2 regions of the Peribacillus sp. RS7 genome follow, and region 1 is predicted to be linked to the other one. Evidence: riboswitches for the same ligand, from Rfam matches in the RefSeq annotation. Region 1 holds a riboswitch; the other holds the start of a gene.
What was found. Region 1 has a riboswitch for S-adenosylmethionine ahead of ACDZ29_RS21625 (Na+/H+ antiporter NhaC family protein). Riboswitches for the same ligand answer to the same signal wherever they lie in the genome.

Region 1 (5,569 bases):
CTTGCTTCCAGCCATTATACTCGTAACCGTTATAGCCACCTTCTTCAGCAAATTGAATCATTATCCAGTTATTCAATCGATGTTTTATGGATTAAGACCCGTTGTCACTAGTTTAATCCTCTTTGCAGCTATCAGCTTTGCACTTTCCAATCATTTGATAGCCCTGAACTTTTCTTGGCATACGATAAGCTTATTACTCGTTTTTGGATTATCGTTATTTGCCCTATTGAAATTACGCTGGCACCCAGCCTATGTCATTATTCTTTCTGGTTTAGTTGGTGTTGTCCTCTATTCATAACGACTAGCTCACACAACCATTATGCGTTGGGTTAATCAATATGAATCGGAATTCTTAAACATTGATAACACTTAAACTGATGGAAGAGCGAGGTGACATCGCTCTTTTTAATTATTTTTTACCAATGTTTCCATACACCTTACAAAGTAAAACCCTGAATCTAATGATTCAAGGTTTATTTTCATGCTTATTCTCATTATTAAGAAGTACGTTTCTTCGTTTCATTATCTACCGGCTGAAATCGCGGATAACCAATCAAGATGGCTATGACTCCACAAAGGCCAATTAGTATTGGGTAATATGAATACGGCAAGATGCTTATCGGAGAAATATGTGCTACCCCAGCTGCAACAAGCAGTTGTGCCCCATATGGAATTAACCCCTGAATGCAGCATGCAAAAACATCAAGCAAGCTCGCCGATTTACGCAGATCAATCCCATACTTTTCAGCAATATTTTTGGCAAGTGGCCCGGCAATGATAATTGATATCGTGTTATTTGCCGTGGAAAGGTTCGTCAAACCAACAAGCCCGGCAATGCTGAATTCAGCCCCTTTTTTAGTTTTGCTGTTTCGGGTCACGAGGTGGAGAAGATAATCGATACCTCCATTATGCTTGATTACAGCTACCATGCCTGCGATTAAAATGGCCAGGAAAGAGATTTCATACATTCCCGCCATCCCTTCTCCGATTTTTTGAATGACACCCAACGGTTGATAACTTCCATCCGCCAAGCCGATAATTCCGGCAAATACGATTCCGATGGATAGGACCAGGAACACATTTACACCTGCCAATGCAGTGATCAATACACAAAGATATGGAAGGATCTTCACCCAATTATAAGAATGTTGAGCGATGGCAGCTTGTTCACCCATTGTTAAAACTCCAAGGATGACACATGTGATGATGGCCGCAGGTAAAACAATGAAAAAATTCACTTTGAACTTATCCTTCATTTTCGTTCCCTGCGTACGAACTGCAGCGATTGTCGTATCTGAAATGAAGGAAAGGTTATCCCCAAACATCGCACCACCAATAACGGCCGCCATTGAAAAAGCAAGCGAAATATCGGTTTGCTCACTAATTCCCACCCCAATAGGTGCTAGTGCTACAATCGTTCCCATGCTCGTCCCCATGGATAGAGAGATAAAGCAAGCGATGATGAAAATCCCTACCATTAATAGATTTTGCGGAAAAACCGCTAAGGCAAGATTCACCGTAGATTCAACTGCCCCCATGCCATTTGCAACTTCGGCAAAAGCGCCTGCCAAAAGGAAAATGATAACCATTAACATAATATTGGCGTCCCCGGCACCTTTACAGAAGATATCAACCTTATGATTGAGTGTCTCTTTCCGATTCATTGCCAATGCAGCTGCCGATGCAATTGAAATCGCTACAATCACCGGAAAAGAATAAAAATCTTTAGTAATGATTCCGGACCCTATAAATAAAATTAAAAAAACGACAAATGGGACCAATGCCCACGGATTCCCTTTATTGTTTGCACTCATGATGAACACCTCTTTTTATTTTTCCCATGACATGTGTCACAGCACTTATTCTTCTAACATTTTTCGTAAATAACACCTTCATGGAAGCTATAGCTAAAAATACTTTCAGCATAAAAAAGACCTCTTCCATTAAACACAACAAGAAGAGGTCTTTTAATTTATAAAAAACGCCCTCCTTATCTTTCAGGCAAAAATCAGCCTGCTGGATTTGGCACAGCACTCCTATTAAAGTCTGCTGCCGAGACATCTTCGGGCCAGTCCCTCCGTCTCTCTTGATAAGAAGATTTAAATTATATAATGATATTATCAAATGCACCGGTGTCCAAGAGAAAAGAAGCAGGCTGGTAAATTGCTATAACCGCTCCAAGTTTACCTCTGTCCACTCTCGGAAAGTGACATCGAAAGCCTTATTGAAAAGCAAATATAAGAGTACAGCATTTTATGTATTTTCGCAAGGTTTAGTTTAAAAGCATTTCAAGTGTGGACCTTAATATTATAAACGGACTTTTACATGTACAGTAAATAAGGTTTTTGGGTTAATTGTGATATTTGGATGAAATCTCGAATAATGTCATTTGTCGGGACGGAACTAAAATAAAAAGAGGTCTAAGGACCTCTTAGCAAATTTGTTGTATTAGGTTTGGTGAATTATTTTTAGTTGAATTCACATCAGTCGATACCTCAAATGCTTCCATTTGTTCAGAATCGAATGATTTTAAATACTGCTGCAGAAAGGCAGGATCATTAATGGATGGATTCAACCAATCTTTTTCATCTTCAGGTTTAAGGATGACAGGCATGCGGTCATGAATGCTGGTCATTAGCTCATTAGGAACGGTTGTTATAACTGAGCACGAATAGATGTTGATTCCTTCTGGAGATTTCCAGGATTCCCAGAGACCGGCCATTCCAAATGGCGCATGATTTTTAAGCTTTATTCGCATGGGTATTTTTCGCCCGGGTTCCTTCTTCCACTCATAAAATGAATCAGCGATTATCAAGCATCGTTTCTTCTTATACGCATTCTTGAAGCTTGCCTTCTCAGCAATGGTTTCCGCTCTGGCATTGATCATTTTGTAGCCCAGTTTTTCATCTTTTGCCCAGAAAGGAATGAGTCCCCACCGAAGATATCCAAGTCGATTCCTTGCCCCGTCATTAATGACGGATAGCACGGAGTGGGAAGGTGCAATATTGTAGCTGAATTGGTATTCTTCATCAAAAGGTCCTTGAATATTAAACCGTTCTTTTATTTCTTCAATGTCCGTGAAAAGCGTGAAACGTCCGCACATAATATCGCCTACCGTTTTAGGATTTATTACAGTGTAACAAATGGGACGGGCAGGTACAAATCAGCGTTCTAAAATCCTGATGTCGGTAAATGGTTGATTAAATAATTCGCTGGAAATCAAAAGTGTGCCCAGGACTTCCCTCTCATCTTCAGCTTTAATGATTTCTGACAAAATTAAGGTACTGCCATTCCTAACCGTTACATTATATTCATTCATAGGATCCCCCTCATTAGGCTAGATGGTTGTTATTATAAACCAAAAACCCACAAGTATCATTATTGACCTTTAGTAGAGTCGTAGTTAATCCACTAATGATGAGTCTATATAAAAGTTCACCGCTATTTACATATACATAAAAAAGACTGTCCATGAATGATCACAGACAGTCTGGTCAAAAGGTTTTTCACTTCAACAAATTTTTACTGATAATGATAATCGGATAGCAAAAAGGTCGATGAGGAATGCCTCTTGTTATTGCGTGGGAGATACCCATAATCCATGTCCATATATTATTTAAAATTCAGCAAAACCTCATTTATTAAATGTGCTGCCAATGTAACCGTTTTATTATTTTCGTCCAAAGAAGGATTCACTTCCGAGATATCAAAGGAGAGGATCTTTTCATTTGATACGACATGCCTAATAATCGCACGGACCAATTTCGGATTAAGTCCAAACGGAGAGGGTGCACTTACCCCAGGTGCGTAGGCTGAATCAATAACGTCCGTACATAATGTAAGAATAATGAAGTCATTTTTCTTAACGAATTCATTTATCCGCTGCTTGGTTTCATCCATTTCGTTCAATGACAAATCTTCTTCCAATATGTAATCGACCTTATTCCTCTCAGCAGTTTCAAACAGGGCCTTCGTATTTCCCTGTTTCTGAATTCCTACACATAAATATCCACACCTTTGATCCTCGTCCAAAATCTGCTTAAACATCGTTCCTGATGAACTTTCTTTTTCATAAGGCCTCATATCAAAGTGAGCATCAATATTAATGATTCCTAACCTAGCCTTTGGTCCAATGTATTTTCTAATCCCAAGATAATGGCCATAAAAGGTTTCATGTCCTCCGCCAAGTATGATAGGAATCGCTTTACTCTCCAATATTTTAGCAACAGCTGATCCCAGTTGAGTTTGGGCAGCCTCCATCTCTGGACCTTCACACGTTACATTTCCAGCATCTAACAGCTCGGTTTGGGAAGATAAATGACATGGTAATTTTGCCAAGGACTTCCTAATGTGATCAGGACCCTCTGCAGCACCAATCCTGCCTTTATTCCTTTTGACTCCTTCATCACATTTGAAGCCAATCATTCCAAAGGTTCTGGATGCTTCGGAAGAGATGGGTAATTCCGAAATCGGTGCCAAACGTACTCGTTGGTGGTATCTGAAGCTGTCCATGTCAGTATGGGAATCAACCCTTCCATTCCAATAATCCAAATTCGGTTTAATATACATAATTTTCTCCTTTATTTTAAAAATTCCAAAATATCTTTTTTAAAAATTATAAATGAGATAATATATAATTACCAATACTAAATTTTAATATATCTATAGTTTAAAGCTATAGAAAGGAGAATATATGGATTTGCGCCAACTTCGTTATTTCACTACCATTGTCCAAGAAAAGAATTACTCCCAAGCTGCTAAAATACTACATATATCTCAACCTTCCTTAAGCAATGCCATCATGAAATTGGAAAAAGAAGTTAGTTTGCAGCTTTTGGAACGTAATACAAGGGGGCTAGAGCTTACGGAAGAAGGGGAGATTTTTTATACGAGATCTGTTGACCTGTTAAGAAAATTCAATAATATGCAAGTGGAACTTGAGGAAATGAAGGATGTTGGAAGTGGAACAGTATCAATAGGTTCCATTGAATCATTCAAATTTTGGTTCCCGAAGTTAATCAGGAACTTTAAAGTCAATTATCCTAATATTCATATAAAAGTCAGGGAAATATTAGGGGAAGAGAAAGTTATCGATTCGTTAAATCGGTATAATGTTCATTTCACCATCACGAACCAGCCCATTAACAACGAGGAAATCGTGTCCACCCCCCTATATAATGAAAAATTCATGCTTTTGATCCATAAAGATGATGAGTTAAACAAAAAAGAGTCCATCACTTTCCAAGACCTTGCAAAGAAAGAATTGATCATCAGTACAACTGGATTTCAAACAAGAGATGATATCTTAAAAGCATTTAAGGATGAAAATGCAATTCCCAATATCTTATACGAAATAGAAAGGCTTGAAGCAGCTTGCAGTTTGGTGGAAGAAGGACTTGGGGTTACAATTTTACCGGAAAGCTATATAAAATCCGCTGCAACACGCAATACTGCAATTCGTGCAATAGATTCGAATTCATTGGAAAGGACTGTTTACCTGGCCTATTTGAAAGATCGATATCTGTCTCCTGCAGTATGTAAGTTGGTAGAGGAAATACATAGCTTTTTT
Region 2 (5,569 bases), 1.1 Mb from region 1:
TGGAAACACCCTCCCTAATACCGGCGGGAGGGCACTCCTATGGAATTATTTATTAACCATGTTAGCGGGATCGACCCATGCTTTGAATTCATCTTCCGTGAGGAACTCCAATTTCAATGCCGCTTCTTTTAAGGTAGAGTTGTCCTTGAATGCAGTTTTGGCGATCTTGGCTGCTTTTTCATAACCAATATGCGGGTTCAATGCTGTTACCAACATAAGGGAGCGATCTACATTTTCTTTGATCTTATCTTCATTTGCAGTGATGCCAACCGCACAATTAATGTTAAAAGAGTGTATGCCTTCCGTCAATAATTTCACTGTTTGAAGGAAGTTATAGATGATGACTGGTTTGAATACGTTCAATTCAAAGTTACCTTGGCTTGCTGCAAATCCAATTGTAGCATCGTTACCCACGATTTGTGTCGCAATCATGGTAAGCGCTTCACTCTGTGTTGGATTGACTTTACCCGGCATGATGGAACTGCCTGGCTCATTTTCAGGAATGGCTATTTCGCCGATTCCGCTTCTAGGGCCACTTGCCAGCCATCTGACATCGTTCGCAATTTTCATTAAATCTGCTGCCAATGCTTTCAAAGCACCGTGTGCATAAACGATTTCGTTATGGCTTGTCAATGCATGGAACTTATTATCCGATGTGACGAAAGGATGTCCTGTATCCGCTGCAATTTGTTTTGCGGAAAGTCCCGGGAATTCTTTTTTTGTATTGATTCCTGTTCCTACAGCCGTTCCCCCTAGAGCCAGGTTCAATAATTTTTGGCTGCTTTCCTCAATCATCGCTAGATCTTTATCAAGCATCGCTTTCCAGCCAGAAATTTCTTGTCCTAATGTCAGTGGTGTTGCATCTTGAAGATGTGTCCGGCCAATCTTCACGACATCCCAAAACTCTTTTTCTTTTGAATCGAATGTATCACGAAGTTCTTTGATGGCAGGAACCAACTTTTCAGCGACCTCCATAAAGGCTGCAATGTGCATGGCGGTCGGGAAAGTATCATTGGAGCTTTGTGCCTTGTTTACATCATCATTCGGGTGAAGTGTTTCCGATTCACCATTTTCTTTTAACCATTCATTCCCTTTGTTAGCGACCACTTCATTCACGTTCATATTACTTTGCGTCCCGCTTCCCGTTTGCCAAACTACAAGCGGGAAGTGTTCATCAAGCGTACCTTCAAGGATTTCGCCGCAAATCTTAACGATGGCATTCTTTTTAACTTCCGAAAGATCACCGAGATCATAGTTCACCTTTGCCGCAGCTTGTTTAACGTATGCAAATGCACGAACCAATTCAATCGGCATTTTTTCATTACCAATTTTGAAATTGTTACGGCTTCTCTCGGTCTGTGCTCCCCAATATTTATCGGCAGGAACTTTCACTTCACCCATCGTATCTCGTTCGATTCTGTAATCCATGTGTTCTCCTCCTATGTTTGCACTATTCATCGAAGACCTTAAGTATATGAAATGAATAATGTCGTATTATTCTCTCTCCTTACATTGTACAAACTTTATTATTTTAAAGCAAAAATATCCGGCCAAGCCTCCCCTTTTTCTGAAAAATTCAATTAATTCAACAGGATCATTCAGGATTATCCTTGACCACATGAAAATTCCGGATATTCTTTTTTAGACACGTAAAGTGTTGACACCGCTAGGCTCCAATAGACCTAGTCATGAACATCGAAGCAAAATCCATCAAACTTGTTCTTGACAGTATTTTGTATTTATAGTAAATTCAAAAGAAATTGAATAATCTAAACTCTTATCGAGAGAGGTATAGGGAATGGCCCGATGACACCTCAGCAACCTTCATTTGTTTCAAACCAATGAAAAGGTGCTAATTCCACAAGTTTGTGAACTTGGAAGATAAGAAGAATGACTCGTCCCTACTTAATCAAAGTCTTCTTCTTAAAGAAGACTTTTTTTATTTTATATAACTCAAAGGAGCAGTGAAAACTATGTACAAAACTGAAACATATCTTGCTCAATTAGGAAATCGCAGCGAAACGGCGACAGGAACAGTCAATCCGCCAGTATACTTTTCAACTGCTTTTCGCCACGAAGGAATCGGTCAATCGACTGGATTCGATTACACAAGGACAGGTAATCCTACACGCCAACTATTGGAACGATCCATCGCCGATCTGGAAAAAGGCGACCAAGGATATGCCTGCAGTTCAGGAATGGCAGCCATTTCTACTATACTGGCCTTATTTAAATCAGGTGATGCATGGATTGTCAGCGAAGATCTTTATGGGGGTACATATCGTCTGTTAGAACAAGGTTTTAAGAAATGGGGGTTGCAGTGTGACTATGTGAACACTTGTTGTTTGGAGGATATCGAAAAAGCCATCACTCCTCACACGAAAGCCATCTTCATTGAAACTCCCACTAACCCTCTTATGCAGCAAACGGATATTAGCGCCGTTGCCGCATTGGCCAAACGATTTGATTTATTGTTAATCGTTGATAATACTTTTTACACGCCTCTTATTCAACAACCCATCCTGCTTGGAGCGGATATTGTGATTCACAGTGCTACCAAGTATCTCGGTGGTCATAATGATGTGCTCGCCGGACTGATCGTGGCCAGCGGCGCGGAATTATGTGATGCACTTGCCTTCCATCATAATGGTACTGGTGCTGTCTTGAGCCCCTTTGATTCTTGGCTGTTGATGCGCGGAATGAAAACCCTGGCATTGCGGATGGATCGTCATGAAAAGAATGCAAAGGTACTTGTAGATTACTTGTCGGAACATGATTGTGTTACGGACGTATTGTATCCCGGTAGGGGCGGCATGATTTCCTTCCGCATCATTGAAGAAGCGGCGGTCAACCCATTTTTACAATCACTCTCATTAATTTCGTTTGCAGAAAGCCTTGGAGGGGTCGAAAGCTTCATCACCTATCCTGCTACACAAACACATGCCGATATACCTCTTGAAGTCAGAACGGCCAATGGGGTTTGTAATCGCCTGCTTCGCTTCTCCGTCGGCATTGAGGACAGCGACGATTTGATTCAGGATTTACAGCAAGCATTCGCACACGTAAAAAGGGAGGCACTACGATGACCGATCATGATTTTAGCTTTGAAACCAAATTACTCCATAATCAACATAAATTCGATTCGGCAACAGGCGGTGTGAGCGTCCCCATTCAGCACGCTTCCACTTTCCATCAATCCGATATCGATCAATTCGGTAAATATGATTACAGCAGAAGCGGGAACCCAACTCGCGAAGCGCTGGAAGATATCATTGCCGAACTTGAGGAAGGTACACACGGTTTTGCCTTTTCATCAGGAATGGCAGCCATTTCAACAGCTTTCCTACTGTTGTCTGCCGGAGACCATATCGTCATTTCCGAAGATGTGTATGGCGGAACGTTCAGGATGGTCACAAGTGTTTTGACACGTTTCAATATTGAGCATACTTTCGTTGACATGACGGACCTTGAAAGCGTCAAAGCGGCCATTAAGCCAAATACGAGTGCCATATACATCGAAACGCCTTCAAATCCATTACTTAAAGTGACCGATATTAAAGCCGTATGTGATATCGCAAAAACAGCCGGGGCCTTAAGTTTTGTTGATAATACATTCTTGACGCCAGCATTACAGAAACCACTGAATCTGGGCGCTGATGTTGTCCTTCATAGCGCGACGAAGTTTTTATCCGGACATAGTGATGTGGTAGCTGGACTTGCTGTAGTGAAAGATCCTGAATTGGCAGTAAGACTCGGTTCCCTCCAAAACTCCTTTGGAGCGGTTCTTGGTGTCCAGGACGCCTGGCTAGTAATGAGAGGTCTGAAGACCTTGTCCGTTAGAATGGAGCACTCCCAAAAAGGGGCAGAAAAGATTGCCGCCTACTTAAAGAAGCAGCCCTTGGTTAAAAAAGTGTATTATCCCGGCCTAGCAGATCATCCACAGCACGCCATCCAGGAAGGCCAGTCACTTGGAGCCGGGGCGGTCCTATCATTTGAATTGGAAAGCGAAGAAGTCTTCCGCTCTTTCGTGAACTCTGTCGAGCTTCCTGTTTTTGCCGTAAGCCTTGGAGCTGTCGAATCGATATTATCCTACCCGGCCAAAATGTCCCACGCTGCCATGCCTGCTGATGAAAGGGAAAAGCGGGGCATCACGAACAGCTTGCTTCGTCTCTCTGTCGGACTTGAAAATCCGGACGATTTAATCAAGGACTTCGATGCGGCCCTTGTAAATATTGCAAAAGGCGAAGCAATTGCTGCGAAATGAAAAAAGGATGGGTGCCCCATATTTATGGGCACCCTTTTTGTTTGCATCATTTTAATTCTTGTTAAACCCATCCATAAAAAAAGGCCAACGATTTCCCGACGGCCTTACTCTCATTTCTTCATATTATATTTATCCAGGAAGCGATCCACTCGTCCGCCTTTTTCAGCAAACTTCTGCTTTCCAGTATAAAAAGGGTGCGTATCTGAACTGATCTCCACTTTTAATAATGGATACGTTTGGCCGTCTTCCCATTCGATCGTTTCATTGGATGTTTTCGTGGAACCTGTCAAGAATTTATAACCGCTGTTGGTATCCATGAATACTACTTGTGGATAATCGGGATGAATTTCTTGTTTCACTATTATCACCTCATCGTTAGTATAGGTATATGTTAAGCGTAATGATTACTATTATCAAGCATTGTGCTTGAAGGTGCCAATAACGGCACCTTCATTAATAGTTTAATCTTGATTATCCTTACTTATTCAATTGTATTTCAACCGGCCATCCCTTTATGCGGCCCAGCCTGCAGCTCATACATTTGATAGTACTTCCCTTTTAGTTCCATTAATTCTTCATGTGTACCTTGCTCAGCAATCCGACCTTTATCCAGTACCAGAATTTGGTCGGCATTTTTAATCGTGGAGAGTCTATGTGCAATGATGAAGGTCGTTCTCCCTTTTTTCAGCACTTCCATTCCCTTCTGGATAATTGCCTCGGTTTCTGTGTCGATGCTTGCCGTCGCTTCATCCAAAATCAATATCGCCGGATTGAATGCAAGAGCACGTGCAAAAGAGATTAGCTGCCGCTGTCCAGAAGACAACGTTCCTCCTTTTTCAATCACAGGTTCATCTAGCCCTAAAGGAAGATGCTTCAGCACTTTGTCGCCCCCTACATCCCTTAATGATTTTTCAACCATTTCCCTTGTGATGCCTTTATGATTCAGACTGATATTGGAAGCGATGGTGCCAGTAAATAAATAGGGATCCTGGAGGACGATTCCCATATGCTCCCTAAGCGTTTGATGGGGAATATCCAAAATATTTCTTCCGTCAATTTTGATTTGCCCTTCACTACTGTCATAAAAACGGAACAATAAATTCATTATGGAACTTTTTCCTGATCCAGTATGGCCAACTAAAGCGATCGTTTCCCCTTGCTTAGCTGAGAAGGAAATGTCCCTTAACACATATTCATTATCCTTATAGCCAAAAGAAACATTTTCGAATTGCACGTTTCCTTTGTATCTGGATATGTTTTCATCACTGACTGCCAATCCCTGCTCATCCAATAAACTGAATGCCC

Region 2: it holds a riboswitch for S-adenosylmethionine, as region 1 does, so the genes downstream of both, ACDZ29_RS16295 (methionine biosynthesis PLP-dependent protein) here and ACDZ29_RS21625 (Na+/H+ antiporter NhaC family protein) in region 1, are expected to answer to the same signal.

The regions. Positions count from the first base shown of each region.
Region 1 covers NZ_CP168135.1:4,323,891-4,329,459, reverse strand. Annotated here, with positions in the region: gene ACDZ29_RS21630 (chromate transporter) at 1-298, shown strand, start outside; gene ACDZ29_RS21625 (Na+/H+ antiporter NhaC family protein) at 498-1,814, opposite strand; SAM riboswitch class I at 1,988-2,096, opposite strand; gene ACDZ29_RS21620 (SOS response-associated peptidase) at 2,432-3,103, opposite strand; gene ACDZ29_RS21615 (hypothetical protein) at 3,164-3,319, opposite strand; gene hutG (formimidoylglutamase) at 3,613-4,569, opposite strand; gene ACDZ29_RS21605 (LysR family transcriptional regulator) at 4,694-5,569, shown strand, end outside.
Region 2 covers NZ_CP168135.1:3,243,139-3,248,707, reverse strand. Annotated here, with positions in the region: gene fumC (class II fumarate hydratase) at 46-1,428, opposite strand; SAM riboswitch class I at 1,775-1,888, shown strand; gene ACDZ29_RS16295 (methionine biosynthesis PLP-dependent protein) at 1,974-3,086, shown strand; gene metC (cystathionine beta-lyase) at 3,083-4,264, shown strand; gene ACDZ29_RS16285 (type B 50S ribosomal protein L31) at 4,375-4,623, opposite strand; gene ACDZ29_RS16280 (ABC transporter ATP-binding protein) at 4,761-5,569, opposite strand, start outside.